3 regions of the Staphylococcus muscae genome follow, and region 3 is predicted to be linked to each of the others. Evidence: riboswitches for the same ligand, from Rfam matches in the RefSeq annotation. Region 3 holds a riboswitch; each other region holds the start of a gene.
What was found. Region 3 has a riboswitch for thiamine pyrophosphate ahead of C7J88_RS08830 (thiamine phosphate synthase). Riboswitches for the same ligand answer to the same signal wherever they lie in the genome.

Region 1 (5,730 bases), 390 kb from region 3:
CACTCGAGCAGCACACCTTGCTTGAGTGTTTTTTACGTGGAGTACCGAATTCGCATTATGCTATACTAAAGCCATTACAAAGAGGTGATAGACGATGGATTTTATTCAAATCAAATCAACGCAAGATCAATGGTATCAACCGGCACTAGACTTTTACTTAGGGAGATTAGATACGCTTGTCACTGAAGATGAGTCGGTTTTCGTCCAATCGCTCAAAACAGAAAAGACGAAAAATGATTATGTTTTTTTAGTCGGTGTTGAAGATGACCGTGTTGTCAGCTTTGCTACTGCGCATTATGAAGCAACGACAAATGCGGGATTCATTATCTACTTACTTGCCGAACAGGGTACACATCATGAAGCTTATCTAGAAGAGACACTCAATCAAACTGAAATCCACATCAATGCATTGGCACAACAATTACATGGTCGAGACGTGAACTTCTTCATGTTCGAGTCGACGTTCGAATCACCAGATGTCGATTCGAAGACGGCAGATGATATCGCATTTCGCAGACGTTTCTTAACACAAAACGGTTTTGAAAAGCAAACAAAGATTTCATATATACAGCCTTCGCTTGATCGCAATGGAAAACCTGTACCATTAGATTTATATATCAAAGCAAATATTCCTTTGACGAAAGACATCTATGGTGCCAGCATCAAGTCTTGTTATATTCTCAAATATGTCTTTGCAAATAGACTGCCACGCAGAGTCATTTATCCATTGCTCGTCAAAATGGATTTACGTAAAGAACCGAATGCATAAGCCCTTGAAATCAATCGGTAAAGTCGCTACAATGAAAGAGAAGTAAGACTGACGGGTCACTGAACGAACACTGACAACCGTCTAAATTGTAGGAGAAAGGATCCGGTTATATGCTAACAAAAGAATTCGCACAAAAATCTGGCTTAAGCGAAAAGCAAGTCCGCAAAATTGTTCAGCATCTCGAAGAACGTGGTTACCATTTAGATAAAACAGAATATCGCGGGCGTGAAGCGACAGACTTCAAAGAAGAAGATGTTGAACTCTTCCAAGAGATTGCAGAACGCGTTGGGCAAACTAACAGTTACGAACTTGCATTTGAAGAACTCGAGAAAGAAAAAGACTTCTTACAAGTTATTGTGAAGGAAGATACACAACAACTTCCTGCTGATCAACAACTCTCTAACTTATTCAAAGAGTTGCACAATGAAATCAATCAAATGCGAGAAGAACGTCAAATACTTGGGCAAATGGTGACACAAGTACACAAACAACAAGAGGCACTTACTGAGTTACATAACAAGTTAGAAACACAACTAAAGTCAAACAGTGCATCTATGGAGTCTCTCACTGAAGCACAAAAACAACAAACTGAACAACTCAGTACAACACAAAAGCACTTAGAGACACAAATCGAAGGACAAAAAGCATTAGCACACACAATTGAACGCAATGAGAAAAAAGGTTTTCTCCAACGATTATTCGGCGGTTAAAACACAATTTCTATGCAAGTCAACCACTTGTCTTACAATTAAATAACATGCTAGGGGTGCTCGAAGTGAGCTGAGAAAGACGGACTCTTAACTCTTTGAACCTGATATGGTTAATGCCATCGAAGGGAAGCAATTACATGTCATGCGTATCATGATAGTCATGCAACGTTAAAGCATGCGTCACATACGACTCAATTTCAATCATACATGTCAACTTCCTGCACCCTCACATGCAGGAGGTTTTTTTATGTTACAAACAGTTATTATTGGTGGCGGCGTGATGGGATTGTCCATTGCACGTCAACTCAATGCGCAAGGTCGTCACATACATATCATTGATCGCTCGACACCCCGTATGAATGCATCTTATGCAGCAGGTGGGATGTTAGGTGCACAGAATGAATTTTTTGAAGATACACCTTTATATCGTCTTGCAATGGCAAGTCGTGCGATGATGCCAGATATTGCACAACAACTCTTAATGGAGACAGATATCGATATTGAACTGCAAACATATGGGCTGATTAAGGTAGCAACTACCGCACAACATGTCCCAGCAGTTAAGAAACAATTTGAATTTCTCTCTCAGCAAGACCATAAGATTTATGAATTATCACGCCATCAATTACGTGCACGCTTCCCCCACTGTAACATTGACGATTGCGCAGCATTCAAAATACATGACGACGGTCAAATCAATGCCAACTTATATACACAAGCGTTACTGCAATCCGTCTCCAATCTTTTGCATATTGATCTTCACATACAGACGGAAGTATTACAGATTATGGAACATGCATCGCATTATCGAGTAACAACTTCTAAAGGCGATGTATATGCAGACGAATTAATCATCGCTGCTGGTGCTTGGAGTGGTGCATTGTTACAGCAACTTGGGATGAATCTTCCGACACAACCGGTCAAAGGCGATGTGAAGTTAATTGAATCGTCTTATTCACAACTAAAAGAAACTATTTTTAATATGAACGGTTGTTATATTGTGCCAAAGAAACCCAATCGTTTTCTTATCGGTGCGACATCAGAACTCGACAATTGGAGTACACAAAATAAAGCTGAAAATCTCCAGTGGTTAGATGCAGAAAGTCAATCTATGATACCTGACCTATGTGAACATCGCGTGATTAAGACTTGGACTGGCATCCGACCGATCACTCCAGATGGCGTTCCGATTATGGGTGCCCTTCGTGATAATCTCTATATCTCAACTGGGCATTATCGAAACGGTATTCTACTCTCGCCTATTGTCGGTCAACTGATGGCACAATTAGTTGATGGAAGAACTAGTGCAGCACAACAATTAAAACCTTTCTCACCTATAAAATGAGAAAATTCGTATGTAGGGGTTGATTTTAAATGGACTTGCAATTATTCTTATAATACAAGTCGGAATTAAAGGAAGCGTCTAAATGTCTATATTTCTCATTATACTTAACTTATTAATTTTTGCTGGATTCCTTATCGGTCTATGGGTCATGGCAAAGAAACACGTCAAGTTCCCTACACGTGTCTTTGTTGCACTCGGTCTCGGTATCTTACTCGGAATCATTGTACAGCTTCTTTACGGTGCAGACAGCAAAATTACAACACAAACAACAGAATGGATCGGTATCATTGGGAATGGATATATCTCCCTCTTAAAAATGATCGTCATTCCGCTCGTTTTCATTTCAATTATTGCGGCATTTACGAAGATTGATCTTGGTGAGAAGTTCGCCAAAATGGGCGGCTACATTTTTATGTTTTTAATCGGTACTGTTGCCATTTCAGCCATCGTTGGTATTGCCTATGCAATGCTATTCGGTCTCGATGCATCAACAATTGATCTAGGTCAAGCTGAAAACGCACGTAGTTCAGAAATTACGCAAACAGCGAAAGACCTAACAGCAACAACATTGCCAGCACAAATTCTAGAACTACTCCCTGCAAACCCATTCTTAGACTTTACAGGGGCACGTGCAACATCAACTATTGCTGTCGTTATCTTTGCAGCATTTCTAGGGTTTGCTTATTTACGTGTTGCACGCAAACAGCCTGAAAATGGTCATGTATTAAAACGTGGTATTGATGCAGTGTATTCACTTATTATGGCCGTTGTGACATTCGTATTGCGCTTAACACCTTATGGTATCTTAGCCATTATGTTAAACACATTAGCGACAAGTGACTTTGCAGCGATTTGGACACTCGGTAAGTTTGTCATCGCATCTTATGCAGCGTTACTCACAATGTATATCATCCATTTATTAATTTTATTAGTGCTAGGTGTCAATCCAATCCAATATGTGAAGAAGACAACAGAAGTAATGATGTTCGCCTTCACATCACGTTCAAGCGCAGGGGCGTTACCACTTAACATTCAAACGCAAACAAATCGTTTAGGTGTCCCACAAGCCATCGCCAACTTCTCAGGTTCTTTCGGTCTGTCTATCGGCCAAAACGGTTGTGCGGGTATTTACCCTGCCATGCTTGCAATCATGGTCGCACCTGTTGCTGGCGTTGATATCGACCTACAATTCATTGCAACACTTATTATTGTTGTTATCATTAGTTCATTCGGTGTTGCCGGTGTCGGTGGCGGTGCAACATTTGCATCTATTCTCGTCCTTTCTGCACTAAACTTACCAGTCGGCCTTGCCGGTGTCTTGATTTCAGTAGAACCATTAATTGATATGGGACGTACTGCATTGAATGTGAATGATTCAATGTTAGCCGGAACAGGCACTGCTAAGTTAACAAAACAATTAGATGAAGATGTCTTTAATGACAATCAATATGACGAACTGACAACAAATCATTAATCAAAAAATACCACGTACAACACATCGTACGTGGTATTTTTAATGCTATTTCTTATTAAATCCCGCTTCTTGAAGCCAGTCTTTCATCTCTAAACGCTGCTTACTACTCATGAAGTTCGCCACTTGTTCTGACCACGTTTCTGTACGTCGTCCGTCCGTTCTTTCTGCATAATAATCAGATACCGTTTCATCATATGTTGCCAATTGTTGACGTGCCATATCACGATCATTATCATACGTATCAACGTGAAAGACATGTTCAAACGGCAACCGTGGCTTCGGCGTCCCATTCTCATCTTCAGATGGTACGCCAATCGCCATACCGAAGATTGGGAAGGTATACTCAGGTAAGTCTAAAATCTCACGCACACGTGTGACATCATTGCGCAATGAACCTAGATAAACAATTCCATACCCCATATCTTCTGCCGTCAATGCAATATTTTGTGCCATTAATGACGCATCTACCGTTCCAACGAGTAATCCTTCTGCTGATTCAAAGCTTGTCGTCATATCTTGTGCTTGTTGTTCATTCACAAGGTCGTGTCTATTGTAATCTATGACAAATATTAATAAATACCCATTATCCAAGACATAGGGTTGCCCTGACACTTCTTTCAAAGCAGCTTTCTTTTCTGGATTTTCTACGCCAACCACAGATGTCGTTTGTAAATAACTTGATGTTGAAGCCATCTGCCCTGCTTCAATTAACTTTTTCACTGTTTCACGTGTTAATGGCTCAGGTTTAAACTTTCTCACTGAGTGATGTTGCTTTGCTAAATGATATACATAATCTGACATATATTTCACTCCCTTGTCCTTTGATTTTATGTTAGCAAACGACACTCTAAAACGCATGTACACTGCACACTTGCATCTTTTTCTATAAACCTTTATCATAAAAGTATCAATTTTCTGACAAAGGAGTGTCTTTATGGCGCAACAACCACAGCAACTAGCAGAGACAGTTTTTCAAGCTTACAAAACACAACAACCTATCCCTTTTCTCAACCCTAAAGAGAACGTTGATGAAGTATTAGGTTATCAAACACAAGATGCCTTGATTGAGCAATTAAAGGCACATAACAATACTGATGTAGCCGGCTACAAAGTCAGTATGACAAGTGCAGAAACACAAGCATATGCGAATACCCATGAACCTGCTTATGGTACATTACTCAAAACAGTCATCCAGCAAAGTGGTGCCACTGTAAAATTGGACAACTTGTTCGCACCATTAATCGAGCCAGAATTGGTATTTGTAATCACAGAAGACTTACCTTCTAATCCAAGCATTGAAGATGTGCTCAATCATTCGCAATTAGCACCAGCGATTGAAGTGCCTGATGCGCGCTATCAAGATTGGTTCCCAAACTTTACATTAGGAGATTTATTAGCCGATAACACAGCAACTGGCCTTGTCGTTGTAGGT
Region 2 (5,730 bases), 350 kb from region 3:
TGTTGCGGTGAAACATATGAATCCATGTGGTGTAGGTATTGGAGAAACGATTCATGAGGCTTATTTAAATGCCTATGAGGCGGATAGTCAATCTATTTTTGGTGGTATTGTGGCGCTGAACCGTCCAGTGACTAAAGAATTAGCTGAGTCACTACACAGTATTTTCTTAGAAGTAGTCATTGCGCCAAGCTTTGATGAAGCGGCTTTAGCTGTCTTACAACAAAAGAAAAATATCCGTTTGTTAGAAGTAGAAATGACAAGTGACCCATCTGAACAAGAATTTGTCTCTGTATCAGGTGGCTATCTTGTACAAGATAAAGATACATTTGATGTACCAAAATCTGAAATGAAGGTTGTTACTGATGTCGCACCGACAGATGAACAATGGGAAGCACTTCTTCTTGGTTGGAAAGTCGTAAAAGCAGTGAAGAGTAACGCAATTGTGTTAGCAAACCGTAAGCAAACAGTGGGCGTTGGTGCAGGACAAATGAATCGTGTCGGGTCAGCTGAAATTGCGATTGAACGAGCAATTGAGATGAATGACAACGTTGTGCTTGCATCAGATGGATTCTTCCCAATGGATGATACGGTAGAGACAGCGGCAAAAGCAGGGGTTAAAGCGATTATTCAACCGGGTGGCTCTATTAAAGACCAAGATTCAATCGATATGGCGAATAAATATGGTATCGCAATGGTGACGACAGGCATGCGTCACTTCAAACATTAAGGAGGCCGTGCATATGAATATTTTAGTTATCGGTGGCGGTGGACGAGAACATGTCCTTGCAAAAAAGTTAAACCAATCACCACTTGTTGAATGTGTATATGCTATTCCTGGTAATGATGCGATGGCTCATGTTGCTGAAGTTCATGCAGAAATTGCCGAAAATGAACATGATAAAATTGTTCTGTTTGCAAAAGACCATCACGTCGAGTGGGTTGTGATCGGTCCAGAACAACCTTTAACAGAAGGACTTGCAAATCAATTACGTGAAGCGGGAATCAAAGTTTTTGGCCCAAATAAAGCAGCGGCACAAATTGAAGGGTCGAAGTCATTTGCCAAACAATTGATGGCAAAATATGACATTCCAACTGCTGATTATCAAGAAATTGATACAAAAACAGAAGCACTTGCATATATTGAACAATGTGATTTGCCAGTTGTGTTGAAAAAAGATGGCTTAGCAGCAGGTAAAGGTGTCATTATTGCCGATACACGAGAAGCAGCACAAGCAGCAGTTGAGACACTTTATCCTGAAGAAGAGAGCAAAGTAGTATTTGAGCAATTTTTACAAGGTGAAGAGTTTTCTTTAATGACCTTCGTAAATGGAGATTATGCTGTACCTTTTGATACGATTGCACAAGATCACAAACGTGCCTATGATCATGATGAAGGACCGAATACAGGAGGTATGGGTGCGTATTGTCCTGTACCACATATCGGTCAAGATGTACTGGATGTAACGAATGAACGTATTGCACAGCCGATTGCACGTGCGATGAAAAAAGAAGGCTATGATTTCTTCGGTTTGTTGTATATCGGTGCAATTTTAACTGATGAAGGACCGAAAGTGATTGAGTTTAATGCACGCTTTGGTGATCCTGAAGCACAAGTTTTATTAACACGTATGGAGAGCGATTTGATGGCGCACATTTTACAATTGGAAGCACGAGAGCCGATTGATATGCGATGGAAAGATGAAGCGGTGGTTGGTGTCATGTTAGCTTCCAAAGGATACCCAAATGCATATGAAAAAGGAGTATCCGTGACAGGTTTTGAACGAGACTTAGATCATTATTTCGTTAGTGGCTTAAAGTATGATGGTACTCGATATATCAATGCGGGTGGACGTGTTATATTAGCCATTGGAGAAGGTACTTCGATTGCAGAAGCACAGCGTGAAGCATATCGACGTGTTGATCAAATAGAGAGTGATGGTCTATTTTATCGTAAAGACATTGCGAATAAAGCATTATAATAGAAAAGATGATTCGGAAGTGGTAAGTTTCCGAATCATCTTTTTACGTCCATAGCATACATAAACGGGAAAGTATGCATGCCTTTTCATATCATCGAGATCATGAAAACGCAATACATACATCGTTTAACGTGCGTCTGAAATACCTGTGATTGGTAAGTAATTGGCACACGTAAATGCAAGAGCAATGAGCACGATGATGATGACGACTAACAAAATATCACGGTAACTGAAAGGAACATGGTAATAATATGTGCGTTTACCATCGTGGAAGCCTTTTTTCTCCATCGCAACAGATAGGCGATGTGCTTTTCGGATATTTTGACTGAGCAGTGGGATTAAAAGATGTTTGAATCGTTTGAAACCACTGTAATTTTTATTGCTAATCATTTGGTAGCGCATTTTAAGTGAATTACGCAATTGAAAGACAGATTCAATCATCAATGGAATCATTCGAAATGCAGCCATAAAGGCATAAGCTACTTTGGGTGGTACCTTCAAATGCTGCATCAAGCTATAAAAAATCATAATGACCTGTGAAGTAAACGCAATTGATAGTCCAAAGTAACTAATGACAATTGTTCTTAAAGATAGGTGTAAACCTCTCACAAGACTTTCAACACTGATTTTTACAAAGCCAAATTCTAATAAAATATGTGTTCCATTCCCATAAAAAATCATAAATAGTGAAGAGGTGAGTGCGAAAAAAGTAGCCATTACAACGAATGAAGCAACAACTTTCCATTTGGTACCTGCTACACACAGTAAAAATGCGAACATGAAAAATGCCAAATATAACATGATATCGAAGTTATGGATGAAGATAATGAAAAAGAATAGTGCAACTGCAAGGAACAGCTTCGTTACAATATTAACTTGATCCATGAATGTTCGATGCGTTTTCCATGATTCAATCATTTGCTGGCACCTCCACTTCATGTAAAATGCCATTTAAGACTTCAAAATGGCGGGATGGATAGCGTTCGATAATATGTGGGTCATGTGTAATCATGACAATCGTTTGTCCTTTTGCGATGCGTTCTTGGAATAACGTAATAAGTTTAAATGTATTATGGCTGTCTAACCCGAATGTTGGTTCATCGAGTAAGATGATATTAGCATTTGTACTTAATGCCGTTGCAACACTTAAACGTCTTTTCTGACCCATCGAAAGTTCGAAAGGGTGTTGTTTAGACACATGTGCTAAGTCGAGCAACGCCAACATAGCTGTCGTCTGTTCATCAGCATGTTGTGGATTCATATATTCATAGTTCACAAAAATTTCATCATAAACACTATTTTGAATAAATTGCAGTTCCGGATTTTGATAGACTAGGTACATATGACTGGCTGCATCACGTACTTTTTTTAGTTTTTGTTCATTCCATTGCATCGTGCCTTGATAGGGGATGAGTTGCATCATCGACTCAAACAAAGTCGTTTTGCCAGACCCATTTTTTCCAGTAATTGTTAGCCATTGACCTGGTGATATTGTTAAATCAGGTACTTGATACAGTGTACGACGTCCTCTTTGGATAGCGCCATCTTGATAATTAAAACGAAAACTTTGAGATGAAATATTAGGTGTTTGATTTGGAAGGGGAGCGGCTGTCCAAGCATTCGGATGCCAAACGCCATATTCAGTCAATGTCTCTTCATAATTGGCTAATATCTTATCCGGAGACCCTTGTTGTATGATTTGACCTTCATGATTCATAAGAATAACTCGGTCGACATAATCCCAAACATGAGCCACCTTATGCTCGACAATGAGTACCGTTTGATCTGCCCATAAATCTTTGAGCAAGTCCCACAAGTTTTGTGTTGCTTCGATGTCGAGCATTGCAGTCGGTTCATCTAAAAATAATGTATCAGCTTCCATGAGTAAGGTACCTGCAATCGCCAGTTTTTGTTTCATCCCACCGCTCAATTTGTTAATTGCTTGTTTTGGATTTACATCGAGCTGTACTTTGTTAAGTGCAGCTTGAATACGATGATCCATCTCATCTTGTGGCACTTGTTGATTCTCAAGTATAAATGCAAGTTCTTCATTGACTTGTGGCATACAGAATTGTGAATCGGGATCTTGGAAGATGACGCCAGCATGACGTGCAACTTCTAATTCGTCATATTTCATCGGCAGATCAATGAGATCAGGAACGATACCACTCAAGACGTTCAATAGGGTGCTTTTACCAGACCCTGATGGGCCGAGTAAAAGTACCTTTTCTTTATCTTTAATTTCAATATCAAGACCATCAAATATTTTATGGTCTGTACTTGGATACTTTAAGCGTAGGTTTTTTGCTTTAAGCAATGTAAGTTCTCTCCTTATAGTGAATCATAGTCGTCTTTTGATGCAGGTCTAAATAGCTTCGTCACACCTGTTTGATCCAATGCTTTGACCAGATAATATGGGAAAGCACCAGCTAATACGACACCACTAATGATGCGAAATACGACATATAATATAAGATTCCATTCTGCAACTTCACCTAAGTAACCATAGTACCAGTCGATAGGTAAGCTGATGAGCGCAGCTGCGAGACCTGCTAACAGCGCAACCATAAATGCACGAGAACGATAGCGGAATAATGCAAATACAAGTTCACAAGCAAGGCCTTGTAAGAGTGCATAGATAATCGTTGGAATATCAAAGCGTCCCATCATAATCGTTTCACCTGCACCTGCCGCAAATTCTGCAAGTAAAGCAATGCCCATTTTAGGAATGATGAGATATGCAACAACTGCTGCTGCAAACCACATACCATATAAAAGTTGATCGATTTGTAAACCGAGTGGTTGGATTGTCTTCGTAACAACCCACCATATGTTATAAACTACACCGAAGATGACAGAAACTAAGACTGTCACGAGTATGTCTGACAATGTTAAGCCTTTTTTCATAATAAAGGACCTCCTAATAATAAAAGACGCACATCCTTGAAATAGGGATGTGCGTCGATATATGAACGAAGCGCTCATGTTTATTATGTAAGCAACTCAAAATAAGCGTGCGATTCATTGCCGCAAATATCACGTATAAACGTCGTACACTTTCCTCCGCTAGTATCACCTAGATCAGGTACAAAGGGTTTGAGGATATTCCTCATCTCAGTTCTCACACCCCTAGTGCGTGCGTATTCAATTGATATACACAATGTACATGTCTTACAGTAAAAAGTCAAGGGACGAATCGCCCCTTGACTTGATTTGTGTTGATTAATCTAAAGTGCTTTGGATATCATCTTTTGTTTTGTCGATACCGTCTTTAGCTTCTTGCGCTTTATCTTTTAACGCTTCTTCTTTTTCTTTTGCTTGCTCTGCAGCTTGTTTTAAATCTTTTTCTGACATCATAAAACACTCCTTCATTTATGTTGTTACTCTTCTATATCCGTTCTATATTTTGTTAAACATCATTTTAAAAAAAGATTTATAAAGATGATATAAAATCTTGGAAAGGGGTAAACATATGACATATGATAGAGCGTATTGTCTAACAGCTTTAAATATTTCATACTAGAGACTGAAATTAATCAATTATCAAGACATAGGACAATTGTTCATATATAATAATTGTGAGGTGAGAGGATGTCCTTTTTTAATAAGTACACCGAAGTTATTTATTCCTATATTATAGGTGCGGTTGCGATATTGTTGAGTATCGTTATTTTTATCAATATTCCGCTCATTGAACAACTCAAATCAGGCAAACACCATGTGCCACAAATCCACAATGTATGGGATTTTA
Region 3 (5,730 bases):
TGATCCGGCTCTGCATAGACAATTGTGAGCCCACCTTCTTCAATCACATCACGCACATCGATATCTTGCTCCATCAACTGTTCTAATACAGTATCTGCATCGTAACCTTCGAATGCAAACGTTGCAGTGTGATCGAACATATATGCAACTGAGCCAGAAACACCCATGTTGCCTCCGTTTTTACCAAATGCTGCACGCACATCTGATGCTGTACGGTTTACGTTATTTGTTAAGGCATCAACAATTAACATTGAGCCACTTGGGCCAAAGCCTTCATAACGCAATGAATCAAAGTTTTCATCACCGCCACCTTTGGCTTTGTCAATCGCTCTATCAATGATATGGTTCGGTACAGAATATGTTTTTGCACGCTCTAAAACAAGCTTCAACGCTTGGTTAGATTCCGGATCTGGTTCACCAGACTTCGCCGCTACATAGATTTCCTTACCGAATTTCGCATAGATACGGCTCGTGTTTTTATCCTTTTGTGCTTTTTTCTCCTTAATGTTATTCCATTTACGTCCCATTCTTCCATCTCGCTTTCAATTGCTTTTTAGATTACCCTTTATTATACATGGTATTTTTATCTGAAAGCAACATGTGTCAATCATCATGCGCAATGAACAATTGCTTGCGCACATTTTCAGCTTCTTCCACACTGCTTGCACCGTAGATTAACAACCGTCCATCTTGATATAACGTCATATCGTAGTTATCTTTCATCAATCGTTTAACATATTGATTAGCAATACCAACTGTGATGTTTGGACAAATTGTTGCATCAAAAACTTCACATGGCAATCGTAACTGAAACACACCACCACATAGTTCACGTACGTGATCAACTGCATCATGTGATAAGCGTCGATATTGCCCTTGTCCACAAACGAAACACTCAGATTCTTTCAATGCAGTAACATCAACAGTTCTCATATTTAGTGTGTGTATATCTATCGTTGTCATCTTGCTTGTAAAATGACCGTGCATCAGATAACGAAACACTTCTGCAACAATCAGGCTACACGCCATATGAACAGCAGGTGGTAACACACCGTTGATTTCACAGCGTTCCATCGTTTCCGGCACTTCCGGTAAAATACAATGCAAACAAGGACCATCACCGTGAATTGGTAAAACACTGAGTTGACTTCCTACGACTGCACCGTAAATATACGGAATCTGTAACTTCTGTGTTGCTTCATTCAACAAGTAACGCATTTCAAATGTATCCATACCATCTAAAACAACATCTGGTTTGAACTGTTCAAGAATGTTTATAATATTTCTCGCTGTCACTTCTTCATTATGTGTCATTATTTCTACATCGGGATTAATGGCAATGAGATGACGTTGTAAAGCAACCACTTTAGGTAACATGGACTCAGCATCAGTTGTCACATAACAACTTTGACGATGTAGATTAGACATTGTCACAATATCTTTGTCAACAAGTGTGATATGTCCCACACCACTTCGTACGAGTTGTTCTGCAACACCACTTCCTAATGCGCCAACACCCATGACAATTACGCGAAGATTCCGCAGTTTTTGTTGCCCTTGTTGACCAAAATGTGCATATTTTATCTGTCTATCATAGCGTTGCATTACAAAAAGCCTAGTCCTTCTGATGGACTGGATTGCACGGCATTATATTTGATTGGAATACGTCCCGCTTCATAACTTAAACGCCCTGCTTCAATCCCCTTCTTCATCGCTTCAGCCATTTTGACAGGATCTTTTGCACGTGAAACAGCAGAGTTCAGCAAAATTGCATCTGCTCCGAGTTCCATTGCTTCGGCACAATCTTTCGCTGATCCGATACCTGCATCAACAATCACTGGCACCTTACTTTTTTCTATAATATAACGTAAATTAAGTGGGTTACTGATGCCTCTACCTGTGCCAATAGGTGATGCAAGCGGCATAATCGCATGAACACCGAGTGCTTCTAAACGCTGTGCTAAAACGACATCATCTGAAATATAAGGACAGACTATATATCCTTTTTCCAATAAAATTTCACATGCTTTGTACGTGTCGAAAGGATCTGGCAACAACGTATCATCATCGCCGATCACCTCTACTTTAATCATATCGCACACACCTGCTTCATTTGCCAATTCAGCAATACGGACCGCTTCTTCTGCCGTTTTAGCACCTGCTGTATTTGGAAAAGTGATAAACTGCTCTAAATCGACATTCGCAAGTGGATTAGGTAAGTCACGATCGTATAAATGCATACGTCGTACAGCAAACGTTAATACTTCTGTTTCAGATGCTGCAATCGCCTCACTTTGAACTTGCTCATTATCAAACTTTCCTGTTCCTAAAAATAATCTTGAGTGAAATGTTAAATCTCCAATATTAAACATATTATCCGCCTCCAACAAATTCTAATAATTCTAATCGATCATCAGGGCGTACATAGGTAGATGCCCATTCTGAACGCTTCACAACTGTTTCATTATGTTCAACTGCCATTCGTTTTGCTTCAATGCCAAAATGATCTAAAACATCTTGAATCGTTGTACCTGACTGGAATTGCTGTCGTTCACCGTTTACTTGTATCTCAATCATGTCATCTCTCCTTATTCATTTTCCATTTCTGTACCATCTCATCAAACACCTGTATAGGTATGTTAAACGCACTGCGAATACATGCCATACCAATGAATTTAGGATTAACCTGCGTGACAGTATGCTGATCAATACCTCCAATCGCAATAAGGGGGAATTGCTCTGATAACGCTGCACACACTTCCGCATTTGTACGCGGTGGTTTCCCTTGTTTTGACGCTGATGGAAAGACATGTCCAAACAGACCGAAATCTAATTGATGTTCACGTGCTTTGATAATTGATTCAACATGATGAACAGACATGCTCACACTATATGAAGGGTGCGTCTCTTTTAAGTGAAATGCCTGTTTATCACCTTCTTTGAAATGCAAACGTTGAATCCCCATACGCTTTGCCAATGTAATGTCTGTATGTATGATGACCTTTGACTTAGGAAACTCATCTTGCAACAGCGCATGGAGCCATTCAATTAGAGACAATTGTGTCATCGGCGTTCGCAAGAGTACACCATCAATTTGTGGCTCTATCATATTCAGACGTTGAATATGTTGATCAGTTAGCAATTCATAAGGTGTCACTGCAATAATCATGTAATGCCTCCCTTTTCAAACACCACTTAAGATAAAAATAAAAAGCTACTCTTCTACATACAGCAGAAAAGTAGCTTCACATTTTATACGTAAGCAAAACCACTTTCCTACGCCAGTACTAACTGGATCAGGTTCAGGAATTTTGAAATACGTTTCAATCTCAGCCAACGATTTTTATGGCACTTCCAGTGGATGTTTCATTATTTATTTTTTCTCTAATATCATCATATTAAAAATGACTCGTTGAATCAAATCTTTATTATCTTTTTACCTTTTGGGCTAAGTTTAATGCGTGACGAATGATGCGGAATAAGTTTAGAAATAGGTTAAACCCCATCTCTCTTGGCGAAAAGGCACCACGCTTCAATCGATTAAAGTCATATAACGTGTAAAGTAGAAACAGACCAAGACCAACAACTGAAATGACTGTATAAAGCATAGGAATATGAACAAACCATCCGACAATACTCATACAAATAAGTGCGATAAGTGTCACAAATAAATACTTCCCCATACTTGATGCATCACGAATCACAAAAAAACCGACAACGCCAAAAACGACAAAACCGATGATTGCTAATAAGACAATCATTAAAAAGGTTTGTGCACCTAAACTTGCAAATGAATACATAAATGTTGCATAAGATAATAAACCTGCAACAATCGTATAAACATGTGAAATAATTGGGCCACTAAAACGTGCACGTTGAATGACCATTGTAATAAGAACGAGTACCGCTAACCCCATTGACATCGGTTGACGCCATTCAGCTGGTAAATATTGACCAAAATATACTGAAATACCAAATATTAACCAATAATACATAAAGAATAACCATACTTGTCCATATCGTTTATAGTCCGATGACTGTTGTTCTGTATTTGAACTCATAAAAATCTCCTTTATATTTCATCTTTCTCAATGATTGTAACATTTACTTTAACATACGTATGTCACATCTCACAGTACTTTACCCCATATCACATTGAGTACAACATGTTAAATTCATTACAGATTCGTAACATTCCACAAATTTAAAATAATCTTTGATATTATGTAAAAGATAACATTTCGAATCAATCAACGATAACGTTTTGATACATAAGGAGGCAACACTTTGAAAAAATTCGCATTCGCACTGACAGTGACTTCTGGCGCTGCCGCAGTGCTTACTCATCAAGATGCACAAGCATCAACACAACACGCCGTACAATCAGGTGACTCTTTATGGACAGTTGCCGCACAATATGGCACAACAGTAGATGCCATTAAACAAGCAAATGGTCTTTCTAACAACATGATTTTCCCTGGTCAAACTTTGACAATTGGTGGTAGCACGACCAATGAAACAGCACAATCTAATGCTCAGACACAAAATACAACATCATACAATGTAACAACTGCTCAAACTTCAGGTAACGGTCACAAAGTAGTTGCGGGTGAATCATTAGATATTATCGCAGCACAATATGGTGTTACTGTTCAAGACTTAATGAACGCCAATGGGATGAGCGGTTATCTTATCCATCCAAATCAAACTTTACAAATTCCAAGTCAATCTGGTGCAGCATCAACATCAAATGTTAATACAGCTGCTGCTGGTGGTAATGGGGTTCAAACAGTACAAACAAGTACACAGGCACAAACACCATCTGTGAACCAAAGTAATCTTTATACTTGGGGACAATGTACATGGCATGTATTTAATCGTCGTTCTGAAACAGGTCAACCGATTAGTACATACTGGTGGAACGCTAGCAATTGGGCAGGTGCCGCTTCTGCTGACGGATACACTGTCAACAACGCACCACAAGCAGGCGCTATTATGCAATCAACAGAAGGTCCTATGGGTCATGTTGCATATGTTGAACGTGTTAATCCAGACGGTAGTATTTTAGTATCAGAGATGAACTACAACACATCACCGGGACAAGTAGGCTATCGTACAATTCCAGGTTCATTGACAAGTAACTACAATTTTATTCATTAATAACATCGGTGAGTGGGACTAGAAGTGAAAAAAGTTTTTAAATACACAGTTTCACTTCAGACACCTACTGCCAATATGCTGATTTCTATATTCAAAAGGAACGGGCTGAGCACTATGTCTCAGCCCGTTTTTTATTGGATGTTTTAAAACGTATCAGCCTGTTTCTAATTAGGAGAAAGACTATGCAAATCAAAGAGAATCGTCTTGCTAAACCTTTACCGAAGCACATAGTGTATTAGAAACGCTATTAACTCGTGTTAAAGTCATATTTGACAAAGGTAATAAAATTTACATCCAAAACAAAAAGGATTGAGTACACACTTTATGTGTCTCAACCCTTTAGTTTTAGAAGAATAGATTTAAAATAATATAAATTAACGCTGCAAGTAGAGCAGATATCGGTAATGTAATAAACCATGTCACAATCATACGTTTTGCAGTATTCCAATGTACACCTTTAATACGGTTAGCAGAACCTACCCCAAGGATAGATGATGATACCACGTGTGTTGTAGAAAGTGGAAAATGCAATGACGATGCAACAAATATCGTTAAAGCAGATGATAAGTC

Region 1: linked by a shared signal. The riboswitch ahead of thiO (glycine oxidase ThiO) and the one ahead of C7J88_RS08830 (thiamine phosphate synthase) in region 3 are both predicted to bind thiamine pyrophosphate.
Region 2: linked by a shared signal. The riboswitch ahead of C7J88_RS00265 (ECF transporter S component) and the one ahead of C7J88_RS08830 (thiamine phosphate synthase) in region 3 are both predicted to bind thiamine pyrophosphate.

The regions. Positions count from the first base shown of each region.
Region 1 is NZ_CP027848.1:1,402,315-1,408,044, forward strand. It holds gene C7J88_RS07000 (hypothetical protein) at 95-769, shown strand; gene C7J88_RS07005 (DNA-binding protein) at 880-1,479, shown strand; TPP riboswitch at 1,522-1,624, shown strand; gene thiO (glycine oxidase ThiO) at 1,727-2,824, shown strand; gene C7J88_RS07015 (L-cystine transporter) at 2,907-4,298, shown strand; gene nfsA (oxygen-insensitive NADPH nitroreductase) at 4,344-5,099, opposite strand; gene C7J88_RS07025 (2-keto-4-pentenoate hydratase) at 5,233-5,730, shown strand, end outside.
Region 2 is NZ_CP027848.1:50,372-56,101, forward strand. It holds gene purH (bifunctional phosphoribosylaminoimidazolecarboxamide formyltransferase/IMP cyclohydrolase) at 1-727, shown strand, start outside; gene purD (phosphoribosylamine--glycine ligase) at 741-1,979, shown strand; gene C7J88_RS00255 (energy-coupling factor transporter transmembrane component T family protein) at 2,106-2,897, opposite strand; gene C7J88_RS00260 (ABC transporter ATP-binding protein) at 2,890-4,296, opposite strand; gene C7J88_RS00265 (ECF transporter S component) at 4,311-4,886, opposite strand; TPP riboswitch at 5,021-5,120, opposite strand; gene graF (glycopeptide resistance-associated protein GraF) at 5,202-5,333, opposite strand; gene auxA (lipoteichoic acid stability factor AuxA) at 5,571-5,730, shown strand, end outside.
Region 3 is NZ_CP027848.1:1,793,687-1,799,416, reverse strand. It holds gene C7J88_RS08850 (YebC/PmpR family DNA-binding transcriptional regulator) at 1-527, opposite strand, end outside; gene C7J88_RS08845 (ThiF family adenylyltransferase) at 604-1,605, opposite strand; gene C7J88_RS08840 (thiazole synthase) at 1,605-2,372, opposite strand; gene thiS (sulfur carrier protein ThiS) at 2,374-2,577, opposite strand; gene C7J88_RS08830 (thiamine phosphate synthase) at 2,579-3,169, opposite strand; TPP riboswitch at 3,257-3,366, opposite strand; gene C7J88_RS08825 (Bax inhibitor-1/YccA family protein) at 3,429-4,061, opposite strand; gene C7J88_RS08820 (CHAP domain-containing protein) at 4,288-5,160, shown strand; gene C7J88_RS08815 (inorganic phosphate transporter) at 5,506-5,730, opposite strand, start outside.